DNA from 2 places in the Companilactobacillus sp. y65-5 genome. Region 1 is predicted to be linked to the other one. Evidence: riboswitches for the same ligand, from Rfam matches in the RefSeq annotation. Region 1 holds a riboswitch; the other holds the start of a gene.

What was found. A riboswitch is a leader RNA that binds a small molecule or an ion and turns the genes downstream of it on or off. The one in region 1 is predicted to bind tetrahydrofolate.
Region 2: it holds a riboswitch for tetrahydrofolate, as region 1 does, so the genes downstream of both, AC27FM_RS03170 (folate family ECF transporter S component) here and AC27FM_RS12250 (folate family ECF transporter S component) in region 1, are expected to answer to the same signal.

Annotation. Positions count from the first base shown of each region.
Region 1 is NZ_BAAJOA010000009.1:65,174-81,032, reverse strand. Features, by position in the region: gene tsaD (tRNA (adenosine(37)-N6)-threonylcarbamoyltransferase complex transferase subunit TsaD) at 1-950, opposite strand, end outside; gene rimI (ribosomal protein S18-alanine N-acetyltransferase) at 984-1,421, opposite strand; gene tsaB (tRNA (adenosine(37)-N6)-threonylcarbamoyltransferase complex dimerization subunit type 1 TsaB) at 1,504-2,226, opposite strand; gene AC27FM_RS12250 (folate family ECF transporter S component) at 2,340-2,864, opposite strand; THF riboswitch at 2,934-3,030, opposite strand; gene AC27FM_RS12245 (acyl-[acyl-carrier-protein] thioesterase) at 3,116-3,853, opposite strand; gene rsmI (16S rRNA (cytidine(1402)-2'-O)-methyltransferase) at 3,858-4,727, opposite strand; gene AC27FM_RS12235 (initiation control protein YabA) at 4,745-5,095, opposite strand; gene AC27FM_RS12230 (DNA polymerase III subunit delta') at 5,107-6,060, opposite strand; gene AC27FM_RS12225 (cyclic-di-AMP receptor) at 6,063-6,386, opposite strand; gene tmk (dTMP kinase) at 6,388-7,038, opposite strand; gene AC27FM_RS12215 (YaaL family protein) at 7,232-7,519, opposite strand; gene recR (recombination mediator RecR) at 7,521-8,120, opposite strand; gene AC27FM_RS12205 (YbaB/EbfC family nucleoid-associated protein) at 8,124-8,453, opposite strand; gene dnaX (DNA polymerase III subunit gamma/tau) at 8,475-10,193, opposite strand; RNA gene ffs (signal recognition particle sRNA small type) at 10,313-10,409, opposite strand; gene AC27FM_RS12190 (nucleoside deaminase) at 10,446-10,922, opposite strand; gene AC27FM_RS12185 (class I SAM-dependent methyltransferase) at 10,927-11,529, opposite strand; gene rplL (50S ribosomal protein L7/L12) at 11,620-11,988, opposite strand; gene rplJ (50S ribosomal protein L10) at 12,030-12,536, opposite strand; ribosomal protein L10 leader region at 12,584-12,701, opposite strand; gene rplA (50S ribosomal protein L1) at 12,732-13,412, opposite strand; gene rplK (50S ribosomal protein L11) at 13,503-13,928, opposite strand; gene nusG (transcription termination/antitermination protein NusG) at 14,054-14,593, opposite strand; gene secE (preprotein translocase subunit SecE) at 14,690-14,878, opposite strand; gene rpmG (50S ribosomal protein L33) at 14,892-15,041, opposite strand; gene AC27FM_RS12145 (sigma-70 RNA polymerase sigma factor region 4 domain-containing protein) at 15,126-15,680, opposite strand.
Region 2 is NZ_BAAJOA010000001.1:604,096-619,954, reverse strand. Features, by position in the region: gene AC27FM_RS03200 (cyclodeaminase/cyclohydrolase family protein) at 1-61, shown strand, start outside; gene AC27FM_RS03195 (formate--tetrahydrofolate ligase) at 98-1,777, shown strand; gene AC27FM_RS03190 (HutD family protein) at 1,780-2,373, shown strand; gene AC27FM_RS03185 (APC family permease) at 2,423-3,820, shown strand; gene hutH (histidine ammonia-lyase) at 3,860-5,410, shown strand; gene AC27FM_RS03175 (YitT family protein) at 5,519-6,397, shown strand; THF riboswitch at 6,414-6,514, shown strand; gene AC27FM_RS03170 (folate family ECF transporter S component) at 6,554-7,078, shown strand; gene AC27FM_RS03165 (bifunctional folylpolyglutamate synthase/dihydrofolate synthase) at 7,108-8,415, shown strand; gene AC27FM_RS03160 (ACT domain-containing protein) at 8,715-9,149, opposite strand; gene AC27FM_RS03155 (winged helix-turn-helix transcriptional regulator) at 9,262-9,651, opposite strand; gene AC27FM_RS03150 (MFS transporter) at 9,716-10,930, opposite strand; gene thrB (homoserine kinase) at 11,078-11,953, opposite strand; gene thrC (threonine synthase) at 11,940-13,427, opposite strand; gene AC27FM_RS03135 (homoserine dehydrogenase) at 13,530-14,702, shown strand; gene AC27FM_RS03130 (aspartate kinase) at 14,702-15,859, shown strand, end outside.

The sequences.
Region 1 (15,859 bases):
AAATCACCTTTTTCATATTGAATCTGAGCGATAGCTCCGATCATTGCAGCATTATCGCCACAAAGTCGCAATGGTGGAAAAATCAACTCCAAATCAAGATTGCGTTTTTTAATTTCATTTTTCAAACGTTCTCGTAGACCTTGATTAGCGGCGACTCCTCCAGCAACGACTAGTTGTTTAACCGGATGTTGTTTGAGTGCTCTAAAGGTTTTGTTACTCAAGATATCCAAAACTGCACCTTGAAAACTTGCAGCTAAATCATTCTTATTCAATTCTTCGTGCACTTGGTCGGCATGATGTACTCGATTAATGAAAGAACTCTTCAAACCACTGAAACTAAAGTCTAAATTATCTTCTTGAACCATCGCACGCGGAAAATCGAAAATGTCTTGACCGATTGCGGCCATTTGATCAACTTGCTTACCCGCAGGATAGTTGATACCTAAGATGCGGCCAATCTTATCATAGGCTTCGCCGACAGCATCATCTCGTGTATCGCCTAATGTCGTGAATTCGCCCGGAGCTGTGACTAAAACTAATTCTGTATGCCCACCTGAAACTAACAGTGACATGAATGGGTATTGTAGGTCCGTAACGAAATTTGCGGAATAAATATGTCCTGCCAAATGGTTTACTTTGATCAATGGTAAATCATGTGCGAAAGCAACTGTCTTGGCAGCCATAATACCTATCAACAATGACCCGACCAGTCCCGGTCCATATGTGACCGCAACGGCATCGATATCGTCATACGTTACTGCAGCCTCTTCCATAGCCAATTCAATACAACGGGTGATTTCTTCCACATGATGACGACTAGCAACTTCAGGTACTACTCCTCCAAATCGTTGATGACTCTTAATTTGTGTAGCAATTATATTCGACAGTATTTCTTTGCCATTCTTGATCACAGCCACACTTGTTTCATCACAGCTACTCTCAAATGACATTATCAATGTATCTTTTTTCAAAATTTCTTCCACCTATAAATCCACCACCATCTCCAGTGCATCGTGGTGATTTCTAAAATAATACTTCTCATGAATTGTTCTGGTTTTGAAACCAAATGCTCGATAAAGGCTGATCGCGGAATCATTCTCAATGTCTGCCTCAAGTGAAAGAGTTAAAAATCCATATTTGCGACAATAATCAAAGACTTGATTCAAAAACAAATGACCAATTCCTAAATGTTGTAAGTCTGGCATGACGGCAACATTTGTTATATGAGCTTCGTTTTTATTCTTGAAGGACACTCCAATAAATGCCACACAAGTTTCATCTTCTACCAGTGACAAATAAAGTGCATTTTTATTTCTCAGCTCCATATCAACAATATCAGTTGGCCAAGGAACTGGTGTGGAATAAACTTTCTCTTGAATATTCATAAAATCACCAGTATCACTCGGTTTTGATTTTCTCAAAATGAAACTTCTGCTATCTATATTAACCGACTGTTGTTCAAAGGGATACTTTACTACATGTCCTGTTGGCCAAATTGTTTCTTTAAACTTCCTCAACATAGGAAATATTTCCGTCGTCCTTATGACCTTTTTCATACCAATCATACTCCGCCTGTGTTAGGCGCAAGTACGTCGGTACGAAACTATCGATATCCTTTATTGGTTCCATTGATTCAGCCAACTTAGCTAATTTCACAGCATCGGGAAGACTATCTTCTTCCAATATGATCTGGGCATGTGAATATTTTTCTCTAATCAGATCGGTTAATCTGGGAGTAGCATTAATAAATTCTAGTTTATCCTCATCGTATTTTTGTAAGAGTTCTAATAACTTAGTCATCGTAATGTGTTGATCCTCAACTATATTAGTTATTTTCCCCTGTTCATTCGAATAAACACCAGCGTAGGCATTGTCATTTCTTGCATCCATCAATGGGACACACAGTTTACCAGCATCCCCGTTAGCAGCTAATAATTGCAGACTAGACACTCCTACCAGAGGTTTGCCTAATGTAAAGGCTAACGTCTTAGCCACTGTCACAGCTATTCTAACTCCCGTATAGGACCCCGGTCCATCAGCAACAGCTATACGATCGATGTCGTCCACTGAAATATGAGCTTCATCCAATGAGCGCTCAATATCAGGTAACAGAGTAATACTGTGAGTTTTATTTTCAGTAGATTCAATGTGTGCAATCGCCTTGCCATCATCCACAACAGCAACACTTAGTGATTTATTCGATGTATCAAAAGCTAAAATTTTCATATGATCCCCTCGTTCTTAATAAAAATATTTTACCACACAATTTGACTACATAAGTAATCTGATAGGGCGCCTATAAATATGATTTGTATTTTTTAAAATAAAAAAATCGACCACTAACGGCCGATTCTGTTAAATCTAGAATTACTGATCCACTTAAGAATCAAATATAACAATCCTGTCTGATAAACTAAACTAAATAATTCCTTAAAGATTCTTGGAACCAAAACTGCCCAATATGGCATGTTTGTTATCATTTGGACCCATAAAGTATTCAATCCAGTATTAACTATCACTGTAACTAATAATACAGCAATGAAAGTTCTCAGGATAGTTACTTTATGATTGTAAAGTACGAATCCATAGATAAGGCCAGCAACTAGTGCTGAAAGTGTGAAGCCCCAGAAAAAGCCTGTGGATGCTTGCATTAACACATTGCTGATAATATCTGCGATCACATTAGCTATGGCAGCCTTGTACGGCCCAAAGTAATATCCCATTAGTCCTACTGCAATGAAACCAAATCCGACCTTCAAAGTATTACTACCGATCGATAGCTTACTCAAGACCATATCCATTGCAATTAGTAAAGCCATCCACGTCATCTCGTGGACACTGATAATACGACTCTTCGTATTCATTCTCGACATCTCCTTGTAGGAGCTGCCACAGCATATAACTAGAGGCTAACGAATTAACTAACTATATAAAGTGGCGAATGCGGAATCAAAATCGCAAGCTAGTGCTCTTCGTCTGATGTTCACATTCCGTTCCATCAGCACTTTACGCTTTGAATCCTACCCCATAAATAATTTTACCTAAACATAGTACCACAACTAGTAGTCTATACCTATATCTTTTGCTTATAACATTAGTTATATAAATCTGATAATTATTTCTCTTCCCAAGTGATCTGTGCCAAGGCATTTAATTCGCCGTCGTTTTTGATCCAGTGAGTAGTAACTAAATTTTCATTATCAATGTTCGCATATATCTCAGGCTTATTGTGAATGTTCAATTCTTTTTCGTACTTGATATCCATGCTCTTAGCGCGATGTTTTTCAACGAAATCAATTCCTAAGGAATCTACCATCCAGTCAAAGTAATAAGAATTATTAACGTGACGGTTTACATCAATATTGTAATATCCAATATGTTGTTCTTTTTTGATATCGTAATCTTTTGGTTCGCGCAGGCGGGCAAATCGTTTGATCTTCGTGATTTCCTCAGCACCGAACACGTCTGTCAATTTTTCAGCCGCACTGACCATCTTACGTTCCTTTACATCGATAATAACGAAGGCACTAGTCAGATCAACCATCCGATTGCCATCTAAATCATCGATCCAAAAGTCTCGATAGAAGAAGTATTTGTTATAACTAGTAGCTCGTGTACTGACTTTTAATTTCTCACCTAGTGTTGGCATTTTCTTAATATCCATATGATACTGAACGACGACCCATCCCAGTCCACGTTGTACCATTTCTGAACTATCAGAATCTGACTCATGTAATTGCTTCTCGGATATTAACAACATGGCATCTATCAACGATGACAAACGCATATCTCCGGTTAAATTTGCAAAATAAAAAGGAAACTCGATTTCTTGTGAATAAATTTGTTCTGCCACTATATCATTCCTTTCCGATTCCGTGGTATAGATTATAAACGATCTGCTTACGTATGTCGTTTTGATTAGCTATTTCTTTGATGGCTTTATTAGGTTTTTCACCTGATTGAATCAATAGATCGATTGCATTGATGATTTCTGAATCCGTCATATCTTCAGATTCTTCAATTACTTTACCAGATATTATCAGTACGTACTCACCCTTTGGTTCATTCTCCTGATAATATTCGATAACTTGGTCAATCGTTCCCCGTAAGAAGGCTTCGTGAATCTTGGTCAATTCGCGCGCCAAGGTGATTTTTCGGCTTCCACCAAAGTATTGTTTTAAGTCTTCAATAGTCTTCACTACACGGTAAGGCGATTCATATACAATCGATGTTTCTTCCCTTTGTGACAAGTTTTCTAAAGCAGATGTTCGTTCTTTACCTTTACGAGGTAAAAAGCCATAAAAGTAAAAGGGTTGCGGTTCAATTCCTGACGCAATCAGGGCGGTCGTTGAAGCACTGGCCCCTGGTAATGGAACGACCGAGATTTCGGATTCGATCGCAGCCTTGACTAATTCCTTACCTGGGTCACTGATTGAAGGCGTGCCGGCATCACTTACTTGTGCGATATTTAAGCCCGAATTCATCTTCTCAACTAATTCTGGGATTCTTTGAGCCGTGTTGTGCTCGTGGAAACTGATCAAATCTGTTGTGATCTCAAAATGATTCAACAAATATTTAGTATTCCTAGTATCTTCAGCCGCAATTAAATCGGCATCCTGCAAAGTTTTGACAGCTCGAAAGGTCATGTCATCTAGATTACCGATCGGCGTTGGCACCAAAAAAAGGCAGCCCTTCGAATTATTAACAAAACTCCTTTGTTCATTCATTCAAAATGCTCCCTTGTTTATTTTTTATTTGGTTTACTATGATTTCCATAAATCACTCCGAGACAGAAGACACATTCTTCATTTTCTTTACGATGAGAACCATAAAATTGTTGGCATACGTGAAAGCCTTTATGATACAACTTTTCTAAGTTTAAACGTGAAGTAGGTAATTCACTTTCATTAAAACTTTTATCTTCATAGCCCAGTTTTTCTAACTGTTTACGAAGATTATGATTCTCCATCTTAAGCTCTTCTTTTTCCTCTAAATCTTTTGATAGTTGCTCTTTGAGGGTATCGACCTGACCACTCAAACTACTTAATTGATTAGAGATAGATTCAAACTTATCATACAAATCTTTTTCTGCCATTATCTCACCTACTAACTAACAAATTTTAATGACAAATCCTCTAAAATTGCTTGAAACGCGACATTGCTTTTCCACATTTCTTCAGCTTTAAATAATTCATCCGAAAAACTAACAATCTGTTGAATACTTTTTTTTGAAAGAACATCTTCTTGAATAAGAAGTGATTTATTTAAATTGTACCTAAAAGATAATATATCACTAAACATCTGATTCATCATATCAAAAACCAAATGTTGATGATCTTTGTTCTCCACCAAAGGCATGATATCGGTCTGAACATCTATAAAACTATTTATTCTTTTTTGGTTACATTCCTGCATCCAAATAACCAAAGCAGCCGCTAATTGCTGATAACCTTCACCAGTAGTAGCCTGTAAAAATTTAATATCTGAAATTTTTAAGGCTGATTTGGCCTGTTCAGGTTTATATCCTAATTTTACTAAAGTATTGATTTCTTCTTCATTGCTCTTATTCGACAAATGGAAGATCTGAACACGAGACCGAATCGTCTGCAACAATTGCTTAGCTGAATCGGCTAACAAAATGATCATCAAATTACCTTCTGGTTCTTCGATCGTCTTCAACAAATTATTGCTGGCAGCATTAGTCATTTTCTCAGCTTCATCAATGATCAGGATTCTGCGATTTCCTTGAGTAGCTGTCATATTTACTTCTTTTTTGAAGTATTTAATATCGTCGACACCAATGCTTTGTTTATCAGTTTTTATTTCCAAAACATCAGGATTATCTCCTAAGGCGATGGTTTGACATCTCTGGCACGTTTGATCTGGGATTCCAGCTTGTAAGTTATCGCAAAACTGACTTTGAGCTAACCAAATAGCCACTTGTTGACGGGATTTAGAAGAAGCACTATCAATCAAGTAAGCATGTGACAACATATTTGATTGAATGATCTTTTGAAATTCACGCAATACTTTAGGTTGCTCTTCTATTAAACTTTCCATTATTAGAATTTAACAAATTTATCCACAGGTAGGATAAAACAAGTAGCTCCTCCCACTTGAACTTCAATCGGATCATTGATCCCAGCTGCTTCTGGCAAAGCAAAAGTTGAAGTCACGAATTGTGTTCTAGTGTGACAAGTTTTCTTGATCACTTCAAGCGCTGGATCTACCTTGTCATCTTCAACACCAATGATGAAAGTTGAATTACCTGATCTTAAAAATCCACCTGTTGAAGGAAGTTTAGTCGCACGGAAGCCTTCCTTTACTAGATGTGTCTGTAATTGTTGACTATCTTTGTCTTGAATAATCGCTAAAATGAGTTTCATTTTACTTACCTCCATTAAATACCTTTGGAAATCTATTGATGATAACATCCAATGCATCAGAAACAACTTTTTCAGGTGCTTGCTCTGCGTTGATACTCTTTATTCTATCAGGATTAGCCTGTACTAAGTCAAGATATGTGTCATGAACACGTTTGTGAAAACTCAACGCTTCTTGTTCCAAGCGGTCCATTTCACCTTCGTGATCTTTGCGAATTCTGGATATTCCAACTTCTGGTGAAACGTCAAAATAAATCGTCAGATCCGGCAAGGTCCCATCGATGGCAAAGTCATTAATGGCTGCGACTTCCTTCGTACCGATCTCACGTCCACCGCCTTGATACGCAATCGAACTATCCACGAATCGATCACTCAATAATACCTTGTCACTAGCTACGGCTGGTCTGATTACGTCAACTACGTGTTGTCTACGTGCAGCAGCGTACAGTAAGGCTTCAGTTCTATCGTCCATTTTTTCGTCATGAACTGCCAAAATTATTTTTCTGATTTGTTCAGCTATTTCACTACCACCTGGTTCACGAGATTCAATTACTTCTTTTGTTGTATGCTCCCTAAGTAGTGGGACCAGTGCATTCAAAGCCGTAGTTTTTCCAGCTCCATCTGGTCCTTCGAACGATATAAATATCCCTGACATTAATATTCTCCTTTTGATACATTGGTTCCATTTTACTTGATTATAGTATTCCGGTAAACCGATCACTGATCAATATCACTCCAAAATACTAAAAAAAGAATCTCAACTTACAAATCTATTAATTTAAAGACTTGTGTAGTTAAGATTTTTTAGTTTAAAACATTATCAACTTACGAAGAAAAATTCTCTAATATTACCAGTGCTTCTCAGCTCTACTAGGTTGTTTCAAGAATGTATCTTCATCACCAAAAATAATATCAGTAGTGTGCTTAGCCTGTGCCTTACGACGTCTAGCTTCTAAATACAAGAATTGATATTTAGCGCGGTCAATTCTCAATTGCAGACGGGCTTCATCTGAAACTTCCAGTGAATTATTCATCAAATGTTGCGCATTACTAATTTCACGTTGGATATTGTGAATACTATCCATCAAACGATCATTTTCCATCTTTTCAACACTGATTTTTTTTCTACCAAACATGTTAGATCTCCCTGCGACCTAGAACTGCACTCTTCAAAGTCATCTCGTCGGCATATTCAATATCGGAGCCAACAGCTAATCCGTGTGCTAATCTAGTTACTTTTATTCCTGCTGGTTTTACAAGTTTGGCTAAATATTGAGCTGTCGCTTCTCCTTCAGGAGTAGCATTTGTAGCTATGATCAGTTCTTGAACTTGATCATTATCGCGTAAACGATTAAGCAATAACTTAATATTCAAGTCTTCTGGTCCAACACCGTCAACTGGGGACAACACGCCACCGAGAACATGATACAATCCATTGTAACTGTTCATGTCGTCTAGTGACATTATGTCCTTAGGTTGTTCAACGACCAGAATTGTTGATTGGTCACGATTTTTATCACTACAAATAGAACAGATCTCATCCGTAGTAATATTTCCACAGATTTTGCAAAACTTCAAATCAGTCTTTGCGGCCATGAGATTGTCAGCGAATTCTTGCACTTGACTCTTATCCATGCCTAAAGTAAAAAACGCCATCCTAGTCGCTGTTTTGCGGCCAATTCCTGGCAACATCATATAACTATCAATTAATTTTGAAATTGGCTCTGGATATTTCATTTATTACATCAACCCGTTTGTGTATTTACCTAACTTGGCATCTTTATCATTGTCGACCTTTGCTACACCATCATTCATAGCGTCGATGATCATATCTTGAAGTGTATCTGGATCATCTGGATCAATAATCTTTTCATCGATTTTAATATCTAATACTTTTTTATCACCGTTTAATTTAACAACAGCGAAGTCATCAACTGAATGACCTTCATATTCTGTCTTACTCAATTCCTCTTGAGTAGCAGCAACCTCTTTTTGCATCTTTTGAGCTTGGCGCATGATATTAGCCATGTTTCCGCCCATACCACCCATATTTGGCATTCCTTTACTCATAATTATTTTCTCCTTTATTAATTAATCATCTTTTATTTCAACCACACCGTCGTCACCAAACAATTTTAACGCTTCGTCAACGGTAGGGTCAGTCTTCTTTTGTTCTGATTTAGATTTTACATTTTTATTCTGACCAGAATCAATATTATTTGCTATATATTCTTTACGAATCTCAGGCCATTGTGCTTTTGGCACTAGAACAACCTGACAATCTTTTTTTAGTAGTCTACCTACATTATTAGTCAATTCATCTAAGAATCCATCTTGAGCTGTTTCAAACCACATCTCATAATCAAACGCCACAACGATTCCTTCACTTGACGCTGCAACTGGTTCTGAAACTCTCATTATAGACCTTTGCGTGATAGATAGCATACTCATCAAATCCGGCCAAATATCTTTAGCTGTATTGAGATCATCCTTGGTAGCATTCTCCAACACTTGATAAATAGCTGTTTTGTTAAGGTGCGAATTTTTCTTGGATTTACGCTTTGGTTTGACATTCGTCTGAGAACTAGGAGTTCCTTGAATGGGCGGTCGATCAGATAATTCTTGAATCTGCTGTTTCAAGTTATTGATCTCATCGTCCAGTTGATCCACTCGGTGATCAGCTTCAGGAACAGTCACATTGGTTTGTGCCGTCACTGGCTGTTCGATCTTAGGTTCACTGATCTTGACGGTCAATATTTCCATATAAACATCAGTTTGATTAGAATTCTTGAGATTCTTTTGGGTCGCACTAACTTGATCGACGATATAGAACAACCTAGTATTGTCAAACTTATCAGCAATTGTTAATAATTCATCCGTCATAACAGATTTATCCATTTTTTGCGACAAGTCGGAATTAGAATTATATAAGATCAAGTTTCGACAGACACGGATGATCATTTCTGTGAATCTCATCGCTGAACGTCCACTGGCTAATATCTGATACAGACTAGAAAGCGCATCTGCCGGTTTGTTATCTGCGATTGCTGTCATGTATGAAACAATTTGTTCATTACTCAAGGCACCAGTAACTTCTTGAGCATTCTTCAATGTTAACTCATCATCGCCATATGACAATGCCTGATCCAAAATACTCAGTGCATCACGCATACCACCTTCAGCCGAAGCGGCTATGATATTCAGTGCCTCATCATCATAATTGATGTGTTTATCATCCAAGATAAAAGTCATTCTATCTAAGATGTCTTGACGTGAGATTCTTCTAAAAGTAAAACTTTGTGTTCTAGAAATAATTGTTGCAGGAATCTTTTGTGGTTCAGTAGTCGCTAAGATGAACATCACGTTAGCCGGCGGTTCTTCCAATGTCTTCAAGAGAGCGTTGAACGCCCCTTGAGATAACATATGGACTTCATCAATAATATAAACTTTAAACTTAGCTTCAGTCGGTGCATATTTTACTTTGTCTCGAATATCACGGATCTCTTCAACACCGTTGTTCGAAGCAGCATCGATCTCGATCACATCATTCAGACGGTTTTCATTAGCAGCCTTACAGATTTCACATTCGTTACAAGGCTCACCATCATGTGGGTTCAAACAATTAACTGCCTTTGCTAAGATCTTAGCACAAGAAGTTTTACCAGTACCACGTGGTCCACTGAATAAATAGGCATGACTAGTCATCTTGCTTGCAACCGCATTACGTAAGGTCTGCGTGATGACGCCTTGGCCAATCACATCTGAAAAAGTTTGGGGACGCCAAACTCGATATAGTGCTTGATATGCCATATTTCCTCCTTGCTTTAACACAGTACTTAAATTTTACCACAAATAATCATACAGACTTATGAAAATGATTAGACTCTAGAAAATAAAAAAACTCCTAATCCGTTAAGATTAGGAGGCTAATTTACAAAACAAAAGGCACATGGCACAACTCACTTAGTGCTGCTTTCTTCCGAACCTGACACGATTCGCAAGAGCACCATTGCCCTAAGGCCTTTCGGCACTAACTATATTACTATAAATCACAGTTGAATGCTACTTTTTACGACGGATTTCTCTAAAGAAATTACGAAGTAAGTCTCCAGTCTCTTGTTCTTTAACATTAGCCAATACCGTTGGTTGATGATTATAGCGTGTGTCAGTCAGTAAATTTACGATCGAGCCAACGGATCCGGCTTTAGGATCATTTGCACCAAAGATGACTTCCTCAACACGGCTATTGATAATAGCACCTGCACACATGGGGCAAGGTTCCAAGGTCACAAATAGACTAGTATGCTCTAAGCGCCAACTACCGACTACTTCACAGGCTTGCTCAATAGCGATTATCTCAGCGTGTTTAATGGCATTCTGTGTCTCTTCACGTTCATTGGAGCCACGGCCGATGATCTCTCCTGATTGATTGTCTACAATAACACAGCCAATAGGCACTTCCTCTCGTTGCTGTGCTTTGATTGCTTCAGCAATTGCTTGATCCATATAATTATTGATTTGTTCGTCTGAAAATATCATTTAGTTAAACCATCTTACTCCTCAAAATATAATAACCCTTTTCACGAGTAACGATTTCAACATTCCCATAAGTCGTCTCCATCAACTTCTTGGCAGAAGGTGCACCTTGTTTCTTTTGAATAACGATCCACAGTTCACCATTGTCATTCAAGTGTTCTTTAGCACCACTAATAATCCCTGATACTACGTTCTTACCGGCTCTGATCGGTGGATTAGACACGACAATGGCGTATTTATCAGTGATATTATCATAAATATTTGATTCAAAAATATTAACGTTCTTAATATGATTTGTTTCAGCATTTTTCTTTGCCAGATCCATCGCACGTAAATTGACGTCGGTCATGTCAACTTTTCTATCATCTTGTTCTTTTGCTAAAGATAATCCGATTGGACCATAACCACAACCAACGTCAAGAATATTACCTGTTGGTATCTCATCGAAGTTAATAGCCTCGATCAATACTCGTGATCCAAAATCAACTGTTTGCCGTGAAAAAACTCCAGCATCTGAAGTGAAATTGAAATTATTATTTCGTAAAGTGAAGTTGAATTCTTTTAGTTCATGCTCTAATTCATTTGAGTTTTCAAAATATTGATTAGCCATACTTTTTTCCTTTCTAAAGGCGAAAATGAGGACAAAAAAATAATCCTCTTACGAGGATTAATTTTATCATAATAAACTTATTAAAAGTTATTATTTCAAAGTAACTGTTGCGCCAACAGCTTCTAGTTTAGACTTCATGTCTTCAGCGTCAGCCTTAGCAACGCCTTCCTTGATAACCTTAGGTGCGCCATCAACAAGGTCTTTTGAGTCTTTCAAGCCAAGTCCTGTGATACCACGAACTTCCTTGATAACCTTAACTTTTTCTTGACCTGTTTCTGTAAGTTCAACGTCGTATGAGTCTTTTTCAGCAGCGTCGTCGCCACCAGCAACTGCACCTGCAGCAACTGGAGCAGCAGCTGTAACGTCAAATTCTTCTTCGATAGCCTTAACAAGGTCGTTAAGTTCTAGAATTGAAGCATCTTTTAAATCTTCGATAATCTTTTGTGTATCTAAAGCCATTTTAATGTCCTCCAAATTATGTTTGTTTTTTTATTTAAAAATTAAGCAGCTGGTTCGTCGTCTTTCTTTTCAGCAACAGCTTTAATAGCCAATGCAAAGTCGCGAACTGGAGCTTGTAATACAGATACCAACATTGATAGTAAGCCGTCTCTGTTTGGTAGTGTTGCAAGTGCTTGAATTTCTTCAAGAGATGCAGCTTTACCTTCGATGATTCCACCCTTGATTTCAACGGATTCAACATCTTTGGCATACTTAGCAGCAACCTTTGCAGGTGCAACTGGATCTTCTTCAGAATAAGCGATGGCTGTTGGGCCAACGAAGAATTCTTCAAGACCTTCTAATCCGGCTTCTTCAGCAGCACGTCTTAAGACAGTGTTCTTGATAACCTTCATAGTAGCACCTTGCTCACGTAATTCAGCACGCATGCTAGTAGCTTGTTCAACTGTAAGACCTAAGTAGTCAATAACAATAACTGACTTAGCGCCTTTTAAGTTAGCAGCAACCTCTGTAACAAGTGCTTCTTTTTGTGCTAGTTTTTCTTGCTTCATTATTACGTTTCACCTCCACAATTTATTTTAGTTAATTCTACAAATTTAAGGCTAAAATAAAATCTCTGCGCCCAAAGGACACAGAGATTAATTAACAATCTTCTGGCCTCGGCAGGATATTAAGATTCACATCACCTGAGTCTTCGGTAGAAATCAACTATTGTACATTATCATTATTTTGGTTATTAGTCAACATTAAGCGTTGATTTTTAGACCAGGGCCAAATGTTGATGTCATATTAACACTAACAATATAGTTACCCTTCAATGATGCAGGACGTGCCTTTGCGATAGCATCGTAGAATGCGCTAAAGTTAGCAACAATCTTGTCAGTATCGAATGACAACTTACCAATAGGTGCGTGGATCAATCCATTAGGATCTACACGGTAAGTAACTTGTCCAGCTTTGATATCATTAACAGCTTTTGTAACATCCATTGTTACAGTACCTGTCTTAGGGTTAGGCATCAAACCTTTAGGTCCAAGTACACGACCTAAACGTCCAACTTTAGCCATCATTGGTGGTGTTGCAACAGCAACATCAAAGTCCAACCAACCATCTTGAATTTTTTCAACAAGATCGTCAGAACCAACAACGTCAGCACCGGCAGCTTCTGCAGCCTTAGCTTGTTCACCTTCAGCGAAAACGATAACTTTTTGTGTTTTACCTGTTCCGTTAGGTAGAACAAGGGCACCACGAATTTGTTGGTCAGCTTGTTTTGGATCTACATCCAAGTTAATTGCAACTTCAACAGTTGCGTCAAATTTTGCATAATCTACTTTTTTAAGTAAGTCAGCAGCTTCTGAAGCAGAATAAGTCTTATCCTTATCAACTTGCTTCATAGCTTCCATATATTTTTTTCCATGCTTAGCCATGCTAAGTTCCTCCTTGCTTTGTGGTCTATTGGGGATTTTCCCCTCCCACTTGTTAAGAATACTTTCGTATCCCTGTAAACTGCTTCTTGTCTAGTCTTCTACTGTAAAGCCCATACTTCTTGCAGTACCAGCAACCATACGCATTGCAGATTCAACACTTGCAGCGTTTAGGTCTTTCATCTTGGTTTCAGCAATTTCGCGAACTTGGTCGTTTGTGACTGTGGCAACTTTATTAGTGTTAGGTTCGCCAGAGCCCTTTTCAACACCAGCAGCCTTCTTCAAAAGAACAGCTGCAGGTGGTGTCTTAGTAACGAAGTCGAATGAACGGTCTTCATATACTGAAATAACAACAGGAATGATCATTCCTTGTTGATCTTGTGTACGTGCATTAAAGTCCTTTGTAAATGCAACGATGTTAATACCAGCTTGTCCTAAAGCAGGACCAACTGGTGGAGCTGGAGTAGCCTGACCAGCAGGAATTTGTAATTTTACTACGTTAGCAACTTTTTTAGCCACGGTGCATACCTCCTTAGTCCGTGATGTGGTCATATTGAGAATCTAAATTTTCTCTCCCACATGTATGTTCAAAAAACATACCGTCTTATAATATCACGGATTATACCCTTTATCAATATGATTTATTATTTTTGTACGTCGCCGAAGTCAACTTCAGCACTAGTCATACGTCCAAACATATCGACGTCAACTTTAAGTTTGTCATGATCAGCATCGATTTCTGTAACCTTACCAGTCATGTTTGCGAATGGTCCATTAACGATCGTAACGTTCTCACCGACTTCAAAGTCATTGCCAGCTTTGACACTGATTCCAAGATCATCAAGAATGTGATCAATTTCTTCTGGTAATAATGGTGCCGGCTTACTTCCTGAACCGTGACTTCCAACAAATCCTGTAACACCAGGTGTATTACGAACAACGAACCATGATTCGTCACTCATAACCATTTCAACTAAGACATATCCTGGGAAAGTCTTTTTCATTTCTGTTTTTTGTTTACCATTTTTTGTTTCTGTTTCTTCTTCTTCAGGAACTACTGCACGAAAAATATAATCTTCCATACCCATTGATTGAGCACGTGATTCCAAGTTTTCCTTAACTTTATTTTCGTATCCTGAATAAGTATGCAGAACATACCATTGTTTGTCGCCAGCTTCAGTCATAATTTCCTCCAAAAATCAAAATAAAAAAACCCCGAACGGAGTCGAAGTTTTCTTTCATTACTCAAATAATATCAAATTATTCGTCTACTTACAATGTTATTTGCTTCCCATAATGAATTGTTGTAGTAATGCTACTAGTCCCCAATCAATAGCGGCGAAGAAAATAGCATACATCAAAGATGTGGCGATAACAGTCCATGTATCACGTCTGTTTTCCTTTGCAGTAGGCCAAACGACCAATTTCATTTCTTTTTTTACACTACCAAAAAATTTAAATAATTTCATTTAGTCCTCCAAATTAACGTGTTTCTTTATGCAATGTGTGTTTGCCACAGTGCTTACAAAATTTTTTAACTTCAAGACGTTCTGTGCGGTTTGGATTCTCAGAAATCGTATAATTTCTAGATCCACAAACGCTACAAGCTAATGCTACTTTTCTTAATCCCATTAGTATCTCCACATTCTACGCAGTTTATGTCTTATACATTATAAATTTTTAAGTCTGAAAAGTCCATGACAAACAAATGACAAATTATAAATGTTCTATCATTTTTAAGCGACACCTATTAGCGGCGCGGTTTAACTGCTTTTGATTACACATTGCAATTTCACAAGCCATCTGCATTTGGATTTCTCCTAACAAAAATTTTAAGGCAATCAGTTCTAATCTGCTTAACTCAGCGACTGCTTGCTCAAAATGGCTTGATGTATCTAACAAATGAACGTAATTTCGAATAAATTCCTCAGAATTTTCATTATTCATCACCTGTTCGTATGAACACGCTAATTGGTTGGCTTGACGTTTAATTGTATTTTCACGTCTGACAATATCAACTATATGATTTCGAAATTTTAATTTAAAAAAACTGCCGAACTTGGAGCCACTCGATCCGTCAAAAGCTTTACAAGTTGCGTAACAAATTATCAGTGCTTCTTGGTACCAGTCATTCTTATCATATAGTCCAATCTGATATTGGCAGGACATATTGTCGATCATCGGCCGATAACGTTCGACCAGTAGTTTTAATGCGCTTGAACTCTCGTCCTCCTTTACAAGCTTAATAAGCTCTACTTCAAATTCATTCATTCTTTTGGTACCCATCCTTATTATTATTACAGAATGGTTTTCCTATTTAAAAATATCATGTATCTTATGCTAGTTTAAGAGAACATTTGTTTACAAAAACTTCGTTATAAATATAGTTCGTATATCTATGAAAGCATTCTTATACAAAAAAAGATCTCATCTATATGTTGCACAGATAA
Region 2 (15,859 bases), on a different contig from region 1:
ACTAGATGAGGGATGTCCTTTGGCAGATACAATTTATCAAGAAATTTTAAAAGTGGTGTAACTGTTAATACCAATGAGAAGGGCGGAGTTAAATATTATGGCAAATTTATCTGATATTGAAATTGCAAGTCAAGTTGAAATGGAACCGATCCAAAATATCGCTAAGTCAGTCGGTATTTCTGAAGATGATCTATCAATGTATGGCAAGTACAAAGCCAAAATCGATATTAACAATATGACTGGTCTAGATGATGCCAGTCAACGTGGAAAACTCATCTTAGTTACAGCTATTACACCAACTCCAGCTGGTGAAGGTAAGACCACGGTGTCAGTTGGTTTGGTTGATGCATTATCAAATATTGGTAAAAAAGCTGCGATCGCAGTTCGTGAACCATCATTAGGACCTGTCTTTGGAATCAAGGGTGGTGCTGCTGGTGGTGGACATTCACAAGTAGTTCCAATGGAAGATATCAATTTACACTTCACAGGTGATTTTCATGCTATTGGAGCCGCTAATAACTTATTGGCAGCTTTACTAGATAATCACATCCATCAAGGCAATGCTTTGAACATTGATACTCGTAAGATCACTTGGAAGCGTGTAGTGGATATGAATGATCGTCAACTACGTCATATCGTTGACGGCTTGCAAGGTCGTGTCAACGGTGTTCCTCGTGAAGACGGCTATGATATCACAGTTGCTTCAGAAGTTATGGCTGTGTTGTGTCTATCAAACAACATTACAGAACTCAAATCAAAATTACGCAAGATGATCGTTGCCTACAACATGGATGGTGATCCTGTTACTGCAGGTGATCTCAAGGCTGAAGGAGCATTGACGGCATTACTCAAAGATGCAATCAATCCTAATATCGTTCAAACATTGGACCACACACCTGCCTTCATCCATGGTGGACCATTCGCAAATATCGCTCACGGATGTAACAGTATCTTGGCTACTAAATTAGCTCTTAAATACGCTGACTACGCAGTTACAGAAGCAGGATTCGGTGCTGACCTTGGTGCAGAGAAGTTCATCGACATCAAGTGCCGCTTGGCAGACATGCAACCAGATGCTGTAGTCTTAGTAGCAACAGTTCGTGCCTTGAAGATGCACGGTGGCGTTAAGAAGACAGACCTCAATGAAGAAAATGTGGCAGCAGTTGAAGCCGGACTACCAAATATGAAGAAACACATTGATAACATTCAAAACGTATACGGTATGCCAGTTGTAGTTGCTATCAACAAATTTCCTAATGATACAGATGCTGAATTGGCAATTGTTGAAAAGGCTTGTGAGGAATTAGGCGTTAAAGTAGCTCTTGCAGATGTATGGGGCAAAGGTGGAGCAGGTGCAGTTGACTTAGCAAGTGCCGTTGTTGAAGCTGCTGACAAACCAAACAACTTTAGCTTCGTATATGACTTAGAAGACTCGATCGAAGAAAAACTAGACAAGATCGTACAAAAGGTTTACGGAGGAAACGGCGTAGAATTCACACGTGGTGCACGTAAACAATTATCAGAACTAGAAAGACTAGGATTCAATGAATATCCAATTTGTATGGCAAAGACACAATATTCATTCTCTGATGACGCTAAGAAGTTAGGTGCACCAACAGACTTTACAGTTAAAATCAGTAACTTAAAAGTTTCTGCAGGTGCTGGATTCATCGTTGCTCAAACTGGAGCAATCATGACAATGCCAGGATTACCAAAATCACCAGCAGCAGAACGAATCGATGTTGATGAGAATGGAAATATTTCTGGATTATTCTAGAAATGGAATTAATTAAGATAGCAGAGAATGATTATCAAATTTCCAATTGGAGTGGAGGTCAGACAACACAGTTTTATCTGTCTCCAACTAATGGTAAATATCGACCAGGCAATTTTGACTATCGGATTTCAAGTGCGACTGTTGAATTAGATACGACAGAATTTACCCCCTTGCCAGGTTACAAGAGAATTATTTTACCACTGCAAAATCAATTAGTATTGGAAAATAATGCAAAGACGATCACTTTGGAACCTTTTCAAAAATATTATTTTGCAGGTGATGACAAGATTACTAGTCATGGCAAATGTGTTGATTTCAATTTGATATATCGTTCTGATTTAGAGGGACATGTCAATTTTCTAATCGATAATAAATCTTTGAAGCTACAAGCGGATACGGAATACATTTGTTATTTCTTACACGGATGCTCAGTGATTTTTAAAGACGACGAATCAATACAAAGTAAATTCGTTAGTAAAAATGAATCTTTATATTTTAAAACAAATTCAACCTCGACAATGTTTGTGACAAGTGCGGCAGGTTCTTCAATAAATCCTATGGCCATTTTAGTTTGGACAAGTGAGAAGGAATCATGATTGAAATTGCGCTTCAAGAACAGGTGTAACACCGAGAGGAGAATCGAATATGAAAAGTGAAAGCCAAATTCCTGAAGATTCAGATATCAAGGACCTAGGGGAATTAGAAAAAGTGAGTGAAGACGCCAAATTCAGTCTCAATGGCGCCACGCTTTATGGTATTAATGCTGTTATCGGGTCAGGAATCTTCCTTTTACCTAAGGACATCTATAAGGATTTAGGTCCAGCATCACTGGTAGCTATGTTGTTAGACGTGTTCCTAGTATTGATGTTAGCAGTATGTTTCGCTGAAGTATCAGGGTACTTCAATAAGAACGGTGGAGCCTTCCAATATGCAAAAACAGCGTTTGGAGATTTCATTGGTTTCAATGTTGGTATCTTGGGTTGGTTCGTTACGATCGTAGCTTGGGCTGCTATGGCAGCCGGTTTCGCAAAATTATTAATTCAAACTTTCCCTTCATTAGCAGGGAAGAACACGATTATAAGTATTTTATTGGTAACGTTCTTATCAATTATCAATAGTACTGGTATTAAAACTTCAAAGGTCTTTACAATTACTATCACTATCGCAAAGATCATTCCAATTATTGCATTTACTCTAGTTACAGTATTCTTTATCAAGCACGGTATCAAAGTAGGACACTTCACACCATTCCTACAATTGAGTCCAGGTATGACAGTTTCCAAAGCAGCTGCATCAACATCCCTAACAGTTTTCTATGCATTTATCGGATTCGAAGCCTTGCCAGTTGTTGCTGGTGAGATGCGTAATCCTAAGAAGAACGTTCCTAAGGCTATTATTGGTTCGATCAGTATTGTTTCGCTATTCTACTTCATGATCATCGCCGGAACGATTGCTATGTTAGGTGCGGGTATTTTACAAAGTAATGCTCCCGTTCAAGATGCATTTGTACAAATGATAGGACCAGCTGGTAAGTGGATCATCTCCATCGGAGCTTTGATCTCTATCGCTGGACTGAACATGGGTGATTCCTTGATGATCCCTCGTTACGGAGCTTCGATCTCCGACGAAGGATTATTACCAAAGATCATCTCAAAACAAAACAAAAAAGGTGCTCCATTCGTAGCTATTATTTTCTCAGGAGTAGTTACAATTGGCTTCCTACTAAGTGGTTCATTTGAACAATTAGCAGAATTAAGTGTTGTTTTCCGTTTCTTCCAGTACATTCCAACTGCACTTGCCGTAATTTGGTTAAGGAACAAAGATATGGACAACGAGCCAGTGTTCAAATTACCATTCGGTCCAGTTATCCCAGTTATTTCTATTATCGTAAGTATTTGGATGGTCGCAGCAGCTAACCCAATCAACCTTATCGCTGGATTGGTAGGTGTGATCATCACAAGTACCATGTACTTCTTATTTATCAAAGGGAAGAAATTAGGCTCAGACTCAGGTTCTGATTCTGATGATGTCGATCCCGCTTAAAAAATCTTTTTGAATCAAAAACACATGGGGGTTTTACTAATGATCAAAGAAAAGACAATCATATTAGATGGTAACAGCTTAACACTTGAAGACGTTGTTTCAGTTGCACGTGAAAACGTCAAGGTAAGTATTGCTCCAGATTCAGAACAAGCAGTTAATGATTCTCGTAAGATCATCGACAAGATCGTTGAAGACAAACGAATCGTTTATGGTGTTAATACCGGATTCGGTTCACTCTGTAACGTAAGTATCTCAAGAGACGATACAGCGCAACTACAAGAGAACTTAATCAGAACTCACTCATCAGGATATGGCGATCCATTCCCAGAAGATGTCGTGCGTGCAGTCATGTTGATCCGTGTTAATTCACTTGTCAAAGGATTCTCAGGAATTCGCTTGAGCACCGTTAAATCATTGATGGATATGTTGAACGCGGGCGTACATCCATTCATTCCTGAAAAGGGCTCACTCGGTGCATCTGGAGACTTGGCTCCATTAGCTCACATGGTTCTCCCACTTCTAGGATTAGGTAAAGCATATTATCAAGGTGAATTACTACCTGGTAAAGAAGCAATGGAAAAAGCTGGATTAGAACCAATTCAATTGAGTGCTAAAGAAGGACTAGCTTTGATCAACGGAACAACAGTTTTGACAGCCGTTGGCGCTTTAGCAACATATGATTCAATCGAATTGCTCAAACTATCAGATATCGCTGGAGCCTTGTCACTTGAAGTTCACTCAGGAATCTCAAGTCCATTTGAAGAAGATCTCCATACGATTCGCCCACAAAGTGGACAGTTGGCAACTGCACGTAATATCCGCAGATTGATCGATGGCTCAGACTACACAACTGAAGCAACACAAGACCGTGTTCAAGATGCATACACATTGAGATGTATTCCTCAGATTCACGGAGCAAGTAAAGATTCGATCGCTTATGTCAAAGAAAAAGTTGAAATCGAAATCAACTCAGTAACTGACAATCCAATCGTTACTCGTGAAGGTAAAGTTATTTCAGGTGGTAACTTCCACGGTGAACCAATGGCACAACCATTCGACTTCTTAGGAATTGCTGCTTCAGAAATCGGAAACGTCTCAGAACGTCGTGTCGAACGTCTGGTTAATACACAACTAAGCAAGATGCCTTCATTCTTAGTTAAACATCCGGGACTCAACTCAGGATTCATGATCACACAATATGCATGTGCTTCATTGGCATCAGAAAACAAGATCTTGGCACATCCAGCCAGTGTTGATTCAATTCCTTCATGTGAAAACCAAGAAGACTTCGTAAGTATGGGTACGACTGCTGCACGTACAGCCGCAGAAATCATTGGTAATTCCAGAAGAATCGTTGCTACAGAAATCATGGCAGCTTGCCAAGCACTAGACATCAAGTCACGTCAACATGGACTTGGAAAAGGTACACAACCTGCCTATGAAGAATTCCGTAAATCAGTAAACTTCATTGAAAACGATAAGGATATTGAAATTTACGACGAACTAAACAAAGCAACAGAAGTACTTGAAAATGGTAATTTATTGGACGCTGTTGAAAAAACAGTGGACTTAGATATTCAATTTAAATAATTAGCATATGAGCAAGTAAAAAGTGTTGAATGACTTAGACCGCTGCGAACCTTTTTGCTTGTTCTTTGTGGTATCAAAAGTTATTTAGAAGGGATGCAAATTTAAAACATGTCGAATAATAAGCGAGAGAAGTTTTGGCAAGATGTTGTTACCAAACTGACGATTGCTATGATATACGCTGTCTTATATTCCATGGCTTTGAATTTCTTCTGGCAACCAGGACATATTTATTCTGGTGGACTAACTGGTATAGCGCAGATATTATCAACTCTTGCAGAAAGAGCTGATAACATAAATATTCCGATTTCGGTTATTTATTACTTATTAAACGTACCAATGTTCATTCTGGCGTGGTTCAAGATCAATCGTAAGTTTGTAGTATTTACTATCATTGCAGTCACATTTGCTTCATTTGCAATTCAAATAATGCCTAATATGACTTTGATCGATGATCCAATCATTTGTGCAATATTTGGTGGATTGATCAACGGATATTCGATGGGATTAGCACTTAAACATGGGATTTCCACAGGTGGTATGGATGCTCTTATCATCACTTTACGACAGACGACTGGATTAAGTGTTGGAGCAATTTCAATGGCATTTAATGGTGTTATCGTTTTGACGGCTGGGTATTTGTTCGGTTGGCCCTATGCTTTTTATAGTTTAGTTTCGATCTTTGTAAGTGGGAAAGTCACTGACTTGGTTTATGTAAAACATCAAAAGGTTCAAGTGATGATTATTACACGGCGCCCAGATGTCGTGATCCCTGCTTTGCAGAAGGAATTAAAACGTGGTATCACTGCAATTCCACAAGCATACGGAGCATATGACTTTAATACTCAATCGGTTTTGATCACAGTGATTACCGTCTATGAGATGGAAATCTTAGCTGAGATCATGAAAGAAGTAGATCCAAAGGCTTTTGTAAGTGTATCGCAAGATATCAAGATTCTCGGAACCTTCGAGGAATTAGATATCGTCTAAAAAAAATATCAAATAGGACAGAGTAGTTAGTAGAGCGTTAAGTGTCGAAGAGACGGAATGTGCTTTTCGGACGAAAAATGACAATCCATTTGCGGTTCTACTAACGCATTCGCTGCATAAGGATTTATGTGGCAGCTCTAAAGGGAGATGCTAGGAATGGGAAAGAGAAGTAACGCACAATTTATCGCAACAATGGGACTATTGATTGCATTGATGATAGTATTATCACAAGTTTTTGGTTTTGAAACACAATTGCTCAAGATAACTTTTGATTTCATACCACAAGTGGTTATGGCAAGTTTGTTTGGTCCAATTTGGACTGGCGTGGGCTCAGTTATCGCTGACTTGATCGGTAGTACCGTCCTTGGTAAAGGGGCATTCTTTATTGGATTCACTTTGAACGCCTTTATCACAGGTGTTTTATACGGATATTTCTTCTACAAGAAACCAATCAATTTCAAAAATGCCTTCTTATGCGTGTTGTTGAACACATTGATTATCAGCTTATTCTTAACACCACTATGGTTGTCGATCATGTATAAGATTCCTTTCACAGATGGAAGACTGTGGATGATTCGGATCGTTAAATCATCGATCATGTTGCCAATTCAAACAATAATGATTGTTTTCTTCGGTAACGTAATTCCATTTAAATCATTATCGAAGAGATTTGCTGCATAATAATAGTTTCATAGCAAGGGGTGCTTATTATGATTAGAACTGGTGAGGAAGCGGTAGCTTGGATTCACACGAGAAGAAAGTTTGGTTCTAGACCGGGATTGGATAGGATCAATGCGCTATTAGGGATGTTAGATAATCCAGAAAATGATGTTAAGAGCATTCACATTGCAGGGACGAACGGTAAGGGATCGACTGTGATGTATCTATGTTGCTTGCTGGAAGAATTAGATTTGACAGTGGGAACATTTACTTCACCTTATATCGAGACTTTTTACGAACGTATCTCGATCAATGGTCATCCAATTCCAGAAGAGGATTTTGTAGAATTGGTAAATGTGTTCATGCCGTTGATCGAACGATTAGATGCTGATGATCATTTACAAGGAATTACTGAATTTGAGATCTTAACCGGAATGGCATTTTATTATTTCAAGGATCGAGTGGATATTGCCATAATCGAAACCGGAATCGGTGGCAAGATGGACAGCACTAATGTTGTTCATCCCATGCTCGCTGCCATCACGACGGTAGGGCTTGACCATGTTGATATTCTAGGTGACACTTTGGAAGCCATTGCCCTACAAAAATCTGGCATCATCAAAGAACGTATTCCAATCGTAACAGGAGAAATCCCTGAAAATGCCTTGGCGGTCATCCGTGACCAAGCGGTTCAAATGAAAGCACCTTTCTATGGTGAAAACAAAGATTTCTTGGTTGATTATTTAGGTTTCGATAAAAATCGTCACGAACGATTCAATTTTAGAAATCATCAATTCTACCTCAAAGACTTGCGTGTGCCACTAAAGGGCAGACATCAGACCGAAAATGCTGGAGTAGCATTAGAATTGTTCTCGTTGTATTGTCAACATGAGAGTATTCGTGTGGATGAAAACAGGGTTCGAAAGGGTTTGAAAAAAGTTCGGTGGCCAGCACGGATGGAAACAGTTAGTGAAGAACCATTGATCATCATGGACGGAGCACATAATCCACATGCAATGCGTCGCTTGACTGACAATATGGTCAGTGAATATGCGAATAAGAATATTCACGTGCTCTTCTCTGCCATCACGACGAAGAATATCGATGAGATGTTGAATATGTTAGTGGATGTTCCAAATATCAAGATCACGATCACTACATTTGACTTCCCAAGTTCTTTGAACTTAGAAGATTACTTGAGTTTGAAAAATATTAACGAAATAACTTTGATTGATGATTGGCACAAAGGATTGGAAAATATCAAGTCAGATATGTCTTCAAACGACGTGTTATTCATCACGGGGTCGTTGTACTTCATTTCTCAAGTACGAGATGAGATGAAACAAGCTATACATTGAAAAAAATAAAAAGGAGAATCCAGCGGATTCTCCTTTTTGTATATTAAATCTCCATATGATATTCACTAATTCGTCACATTTTTTCGGTATATTGAAGTTAACAATTATTCTAATTAAACGGAGGACGATACATGAATTTCTTAGCTATTCCTTTGACTTTTGTCATTGGTTTGTCATTCTTATTGTCAGCTAGCCATATCAAAAGCAAATACGTATCAAAATTCTTTTATTGTATTGGGACCTTTGGCGTCATAATGGCGATGTACATTGCGTGGCCTAAATAGCTGTACTGAATGAGGCTATTCAACTGATATTAGTTGAACATTACTGATAAAATCAAATTGCTTCAATTTATCAAGCAGGTCATCTAGGGTGCCTGTCAGGTGACTGATATCTATTGAAATAACTACACTAGCAATGTTGTGGATAGGGATGTTTTGGTTGATCGTCAAAATACTGGCGTTGGTCTCTGATACAACACCTAAGACTCTTGATAGGATTCCTTGCTGATGATTCAACATCATTGAGATCAAGGCTTTGCGGTCATTCATATCTTCATCGGGTAAGAAAACCAAGTCTTTGTATTTATAGTAAGTGCCACGACTGATTCCTACCATTTTTACAGCTTCACTCACATTGCTGGCTTTTCCAGTTTCTAGCAGTTCACGTGCTTTAATGACCTTGTCGAATGATTCTGGCAGTATGGAACTATCAACGATATAGTATTTTTCCACAATGAGTCTCCTTGCTTTGAAATAATGTAAATTCACTTAAAATTATATCACTATTAGTGAACTAATGTTTAACCAAAAAGAACAGTTTGTCGTGGACTGTTCTTTTTAGTTACTATTCTACATCAGGTAAATCTTGAGTTTCCATATAATCGCTGTTTAGTAAAATAATATTTTCGCCATTTTGTTTTCGACGAGTAATATTATCTTCACCCCATTGGCACAGCGCTTCAAGAATGACGTTGAGGCTCTCGCCGTAATCGGTCAGTGAGTATTCTACTTTAGGTGGGATTTGATTGAATACTTTGCGATTTACGATACCATCATCTTCTAATTCACGTAGTTGTTGTGTCAACATCTTTTGTGTGATGTTGGGAATCGCACGGCGTAATTGACCAGTTCTCATAGTTTGGTGCTTCAAATGACAGAGAATTATTGGTTTCCATTTTCCGCCGATGATATTCATGGTTGCTTCGACGCCGATATTATAAATAGACTGTTTCATTAATAATTACCACCCTCATAAACTAGTAACAATATCTTATCATCAATCACTAATTATACAAATTTTAGCAATTTTCTAACTTGACATCTTTTGCAACACCATTTTTAGCGGTGACCATTTTTTGCAATACCAAAATCAAGATTATACCGACTATTAGCATGCTGACACCCAACCATGGCGTGTTGACCAATTGATTTACGGCCACGGCCTGACCACCGATAGTTGAACCGAATGTAATGCCGACGTTGAAAGCTGAAATATTCAAGGCAGAAGCAAGTGAAATCTCATTAGGTGTGAATTTCTCTGCTAATTGAACGATGTACAATTGCAATCCGGGAACATTCATGAAGGCGAATAATCCCATGATCAAAATAGCAATCAAACCTAATAGATGCATGTTGACCGTCAATCTCACTAAAATCAGAGCGACGCCCAATCCGACTAACATTTTTAGTAGTGCATTCAAAGGATTGCTGTTTGCTAAACGACCGCCCATGGTATTACCGATAGCGACTGCGATTCCGTAAAAAATCAAGATAATAACTATTGCTGATTCGGACCAACCCATCTGTTTGTTCAATATCGTTGTCAAATAAGTATAGACGGGGAAAGTTGCTCCATATCCTAGAGCAGTGATGATCAAGATGAGCAATAATTCAGGTTGCTTAATGATCTTCCACAATCCTTTAATATTAGTTGGTCGAGGTAGTGGTAAGTTATTAGGTACTAAAATAATATTAGTGATCAATCCAATCAAACCTAAAATTACTAGGAATAAAAATGACGCACGCCAGTTGATGTTTTGACCGATGAAAGTTCCTAGCGGAACTCCCGTGACTGTTGCGACAGTCAAACCTGTGAACATGACGGCGATGGCTGAAGCACGCTTGTTAGGTGCGACCACATCTGCGGCGATCAGAGAAGCGATCGCCATGAAGATTCCGTGCGAAAGTGCCGTGACGATTCTTCCCAATAATAAAATCCAAAAGCTCGGTGCTAATGCGGCAATCAAATTGCCGATAACAAAACTGATCATGATTCCGATCAGTAATTTTTTGCGGCTCCAACGGTTAGTTATCAAAGTCAAGACAGGTGCACCGACCATGATACCGGCGGCATAGATCGAGACTGTCAATCCTCCAGTTGCGAGTGAAATATTAAATGTTTTAGTTAAGATGGGCATGATGCCGACACTGATGAATTCAGTCGAACCAATTGCGAAAGCGCTGATGGCGAGTGACATCAAAATCCATGTTGGTGAAACTTTTTTGTTGTTCATATCGTTAACTCCCTATATGTGTTTTTTGAACATGAATATCATTATAGTTAGTTAGATCGAATAAACAATTACGTACTTTAAAGTGCAGTAGGCACGAAAAAGTACCTATAAGAAGTTCATGGAGACGGCTTCTTATAGGTACTTTTTTTAGACTATTTCAACAGTTGCGCCTTGAGTGTCTACCTTCAAGGGTTTTATTTTCCATTTAGGAAATTCTTGTGAAATTTGATCGAATAGTGGGTCGATTTGATAATCTTGAGCGATCGTCATCAAGGTTGAACCACTACCGCTGATATAGAGGATGACGTCGTTATCTGCACAGATCTGCGCCACCTGGCCATAATCAGGAATCAGTTGCTTACGATAAGGTTCGTGCATCTTATCAGCAATCGAGTCTCTGATCATCGGCATATCGCCCAGTTCCAATGCCTTGATCAATACGCCGAGGTGACTGATTTGATATATCGCATCCGCATAACTCATAGTATCTGGCAAAACTTCACGGGCTTCTTCCGTCTTGATCGAATAATCAGGAATAATGGCAACGAAATTTAGCTTGCTATTGACCCTATATTGCGCCACTTGAATATTGTCATTGTGATTGATCGAGGCACAGAGACCACCATAGATAGCTGGTGAGACATTATCAGGGTGTCCTTCGATCATTGTCGCCAAGTCGAGTATGTCCTCATCTGACAGTGAGTTGTCAAACCAAGCACTGGCACCCTTTAATCCAGCAACGATACAAACGGCTGAACTACCTAGGCCGTGGGCGATGGGGATGTTGTTATTGATTTTTATTTTTAAGTTGGGGATTGGTTGTTTCAGATAGTCACAACCGATGACGAAGGATCGATAAATCAAATTTTCTTCGTTTTGATATTTTTTGGGGCAACCGCTGATTTCTAATCGTTGGTCGCAATCATCGAATTCGATCGTTCCGTAGAACGAAACGGCCAGTCCTAAAGCGTCAAAGCCAACGCCGATATTAGCGCTAGTTGCCGGGACTTTAATTCTTATCATATAGATCAGCCTCCACTTTCTCTTTAACATAATCTCGCATGTCGTCTTTTTCGATGACGTCTGTATGCAGGATAGGTAGATTCCAAACCTTGGCTAGGTTTACGGGAATTTCAACACCAGTTTGTTGTTGAATGTCATTCATCAGTTGTAAGTCGTCATCTTGAACATCGTCTAGAATTGCCTCTGCAACGACTTTGATGAATTTGTAAGGACTTGCTGTACTCAACAGGATCGTTGGACACGAGCCGTCTACGGCTTGATAATCACGCATGACTTTGTAACCAACGGCTGTATGTGGATCCATCAAGTATCCTTGCTCGTGATAAACATCGGCGATAGTTGTTTTGATCTCTGCATCGGTACTGTATCCACAATAGAAGTCTTCTTGGATACTCTCGAGTAATTCTGCTGAGACTTGATACTTGCCAGTTTCTTCCAACTCATCCATTAATTGTTTAACGTATTTAGTATCGCCGTTACTCTTATAATATAGTAAACGTTCAAAATTACTAGAAATTTGAATATCCATACTAGGTGCTACCGTCTTGAAGAATGGACGATTGCGGTCATAGATGCCACTATTGAAGAAATCCGTCAGTACGTTATTTTCATTGCTGGCAACAATGAATTTATTAACGGGTAGTCCTAATTGTTTGGCTAAATAGCCTGCTAGAACATCACCGAAGTTACCTGTCGGTACACTGAAATTTACTTTGTCGCCGTTGCGGATTTGGTTTCTCTGTACCAGATCCTTATATGAATAGAAGTAATACACTATCTGCGGTATCAATCGACCGATATTGATTGAGTTAGCACTGGATAAACTAACGTCATTCCCCAATTCTTGTTTTAGAGAAGCATCGTTGAGGATTTTTTTGACGTTGCTCTGAGCATCGTCAAAATTTCCTTCGATAGCAGCTACTTCAGTATTATTACCGTCTGTTGAAGCCATCTGTAATTGTTGAACCTTGCTGACACCATTGTGTGGATAAAAAACTGTGATGGCGATTTTGTCTGAGTTTTTGAAACCCTCGAGTGCAGCCTTACCCGTGTCACCGCTTGTGGCCGTCAAGATCATTACACGCTTATCACCGATCGAACGTTTCATCAATTGTGGTAATAGTTGTAAGCCGACATCTTTGAAGGCGCTTGTTGGTCCGTGGAATAATTCTAGGATGTGAAAATCATCGACATCAGTGACAGGGGTTACTTCATTTGTATCAAAACTCGAATCGTAAGCTGAACTGAGGCAATCAATAATCTCTTGATCAGAGAAGTCTGGTAATAGTTGTCTCAAGACTAATCTAGCGATTTCTTGATAATTTTTATTTTTTAATTCCTCTATATTAATAGAGTTATTGTCAAAATTTGGAAAGACGTATAATCCGCCGTCAGTTGAGAATCCTTGGCGAATTGCATCTTTAGCTGAAATCTTGACTTGGTCATCTCTTGTACTTGTATATAAATTATTCATAATCATAACCCCTTGCAAATTGAATGTTATTATGATAACTTGTTTTTATACAAAAAACAAGTGTTTACTGATAATGAACACAGAAAACAGGAGGTTATTACCATGAACATAGCTATTTTGGGATTTGGTACAGTTGGTAAGGGCGTTTATGAAATAGTAAAGAAGGCTAATGGTAGAACCGAAAGCCTCCATGTGGATCATATTCTAATTCGTAAAAACAAAGAATGTATTTTACCGGAAATGACAGATAATATAGACGAAATTTTGAACGATGAGAATTTGGACGTTGTAGTAGAAGCAATCGGTGGCATTGAGCCAGCACATGAGTATATTTTGAAAGCATTGGAACACAAGAAACACGTTATCACAGCTAATAAAGCCGTTATAGCGTTATATCTAAAAGAATTCACAGAAGCTGCACAGAGAAACAACGTTAAATTTTATTTTGAAGCAAGTGTCGGTGGCGGTATTCCTTGGATCCAAGGATTGGAAAAAGCCTTGAGAATCGACCAAGTTAATTCTATTCAAGGAATCTTCAATGGAACAAGTAATTTTATTCTCGACCAAATGAGCAAGCACGGACAGTCATTCGCAGATGTTCTTAAAGAAGCTCAAAAATTAGGTTATGCAGAAGCTGATCCTAGTGCAGACATTGACGGAATCGATGTCGCTAACAAATTATCTATCAGTGCAGATATTGCCTACAATATTGATATTTCTGATCAAGATAAGATGCCTATCTTTGGTATTCGTAATATCGATGCCAGTGATATTGACTACTTTGCTAAAAAAGGTATGTCGATCAAATTAATTGGAAAAACACAACAACGTGAAAATAAATTCGACTACGTGGTTGAACCATCATTATTTATGAGTCATACATTAGAAGCTAACACACCTGATAATTACAATTTGATTTCACTAAACGGTGAAACAATCGGTAAACTTGACTTCTTCGGTCAAGGAGCAGGTATGTTACCAACAGCTAATGCTGTTGTGCAAGATATCTTAGATATTAAGGAATCAAAAGATCATTTGATTAGGGATTTTGGAAGCAAAGTCGAATATTGTTCAGATTTAACAAAGAATGATTACTTAGTGAGATCTTCATATGATATTAAAGATATTTTTTCAAATTACAAAGTTTATCATGAAGGAGATTTCATGAGGATCGAACAAATTTCAGCCGCAAACATGCATCAGTTGATGAAAGAAGTTCTTTCCTTTGACGACAAAGCCTTTATGGCGAGTTTACCCATGGAGGTAGTAGCATAATGAAAGTAGTTAAATTCGGTGGAAGTTCAGTCGCAGATTCTGAGCAATTCGCAAAAGTAAAGTCGATCGTTGATGACGATGTTGACCGAAGAATCGTTGTAGTGAGTGCTGCAGGTAAAAGTGCCGCAGAAAAAATTAAAATCACAGATTTACTGATCAGTCTGGATCAATTAAGATTGCATGATGCTGATGGTTCAGAAGTTTTCGATAAAATATCAGAGAGATTTTTAAGGATCAGAAATAATCTCAAGATAGATTTTGACATTGAACGTGAATTAAACATCATCAATGCCAATTTGAATAGCTGTTCAAGTGATTATTTAATCTCCCGTGGGGAATTTTTGACAGCCAAACTTATGGCTGCCTATTTAGGATTCAAGTTCGTGGATGCAGCCGACTTCATGACATTTGTTGAGGGCGAGATCGATATGGCCGCTACATCTGATAAGTTTCAACAATTGTATTCTGACAGTGACAAGATAGTTGTACCTGGATTCTATGGTAGTGCTGATGGTCAAATACGCTTGATGCAACGTGGCGGTAGTGATATCTCTGGAGCTATTTTGGCTAATATCAACAACGTTGACCTCTATGAAAACTGGACAGATGTGTCTGGCATTTTGATGGCTGATCCTAGGATCATTAATAAGTGCAAGCGGATCGATTCACTCACATATGGTGAATTACAAGAATTATCATATATGGGATTCAATGTCTTCCAAGAAGAAGCCGTTCAACCTGTTAGAATCAAAAATATTCCTACAAAGATTTTGAACACGAATCATCCTCACGGCGGTGGGACATTAGTCGTTGATCGCATCAAGAGGGATGGAAAGCAATTCATCACAGGCATCGCTGGTAAAAAGAATTATTCGATTATTACAATTAAGAAATATCAATTGAACAAGCACTTGGATATCCTACAAAAAGTTTTGTCAATATTCCAAAAATACAATTTGATTGTTGATTCCGTACCTTCAGGTACAGATTCTTTTCGATTCTTATTACCACAAAACATGTTTAAGAATATGGAAGTGGTAATTTCAGAATTAAAAGATAACTGCAATTTGGATGATGTCTTCGTAAATGACAATATTGCACTGATCGCCGCAGTTTCGACAGAATTAAGTAATCGCCCGGCCATCGCCGGTAAGATC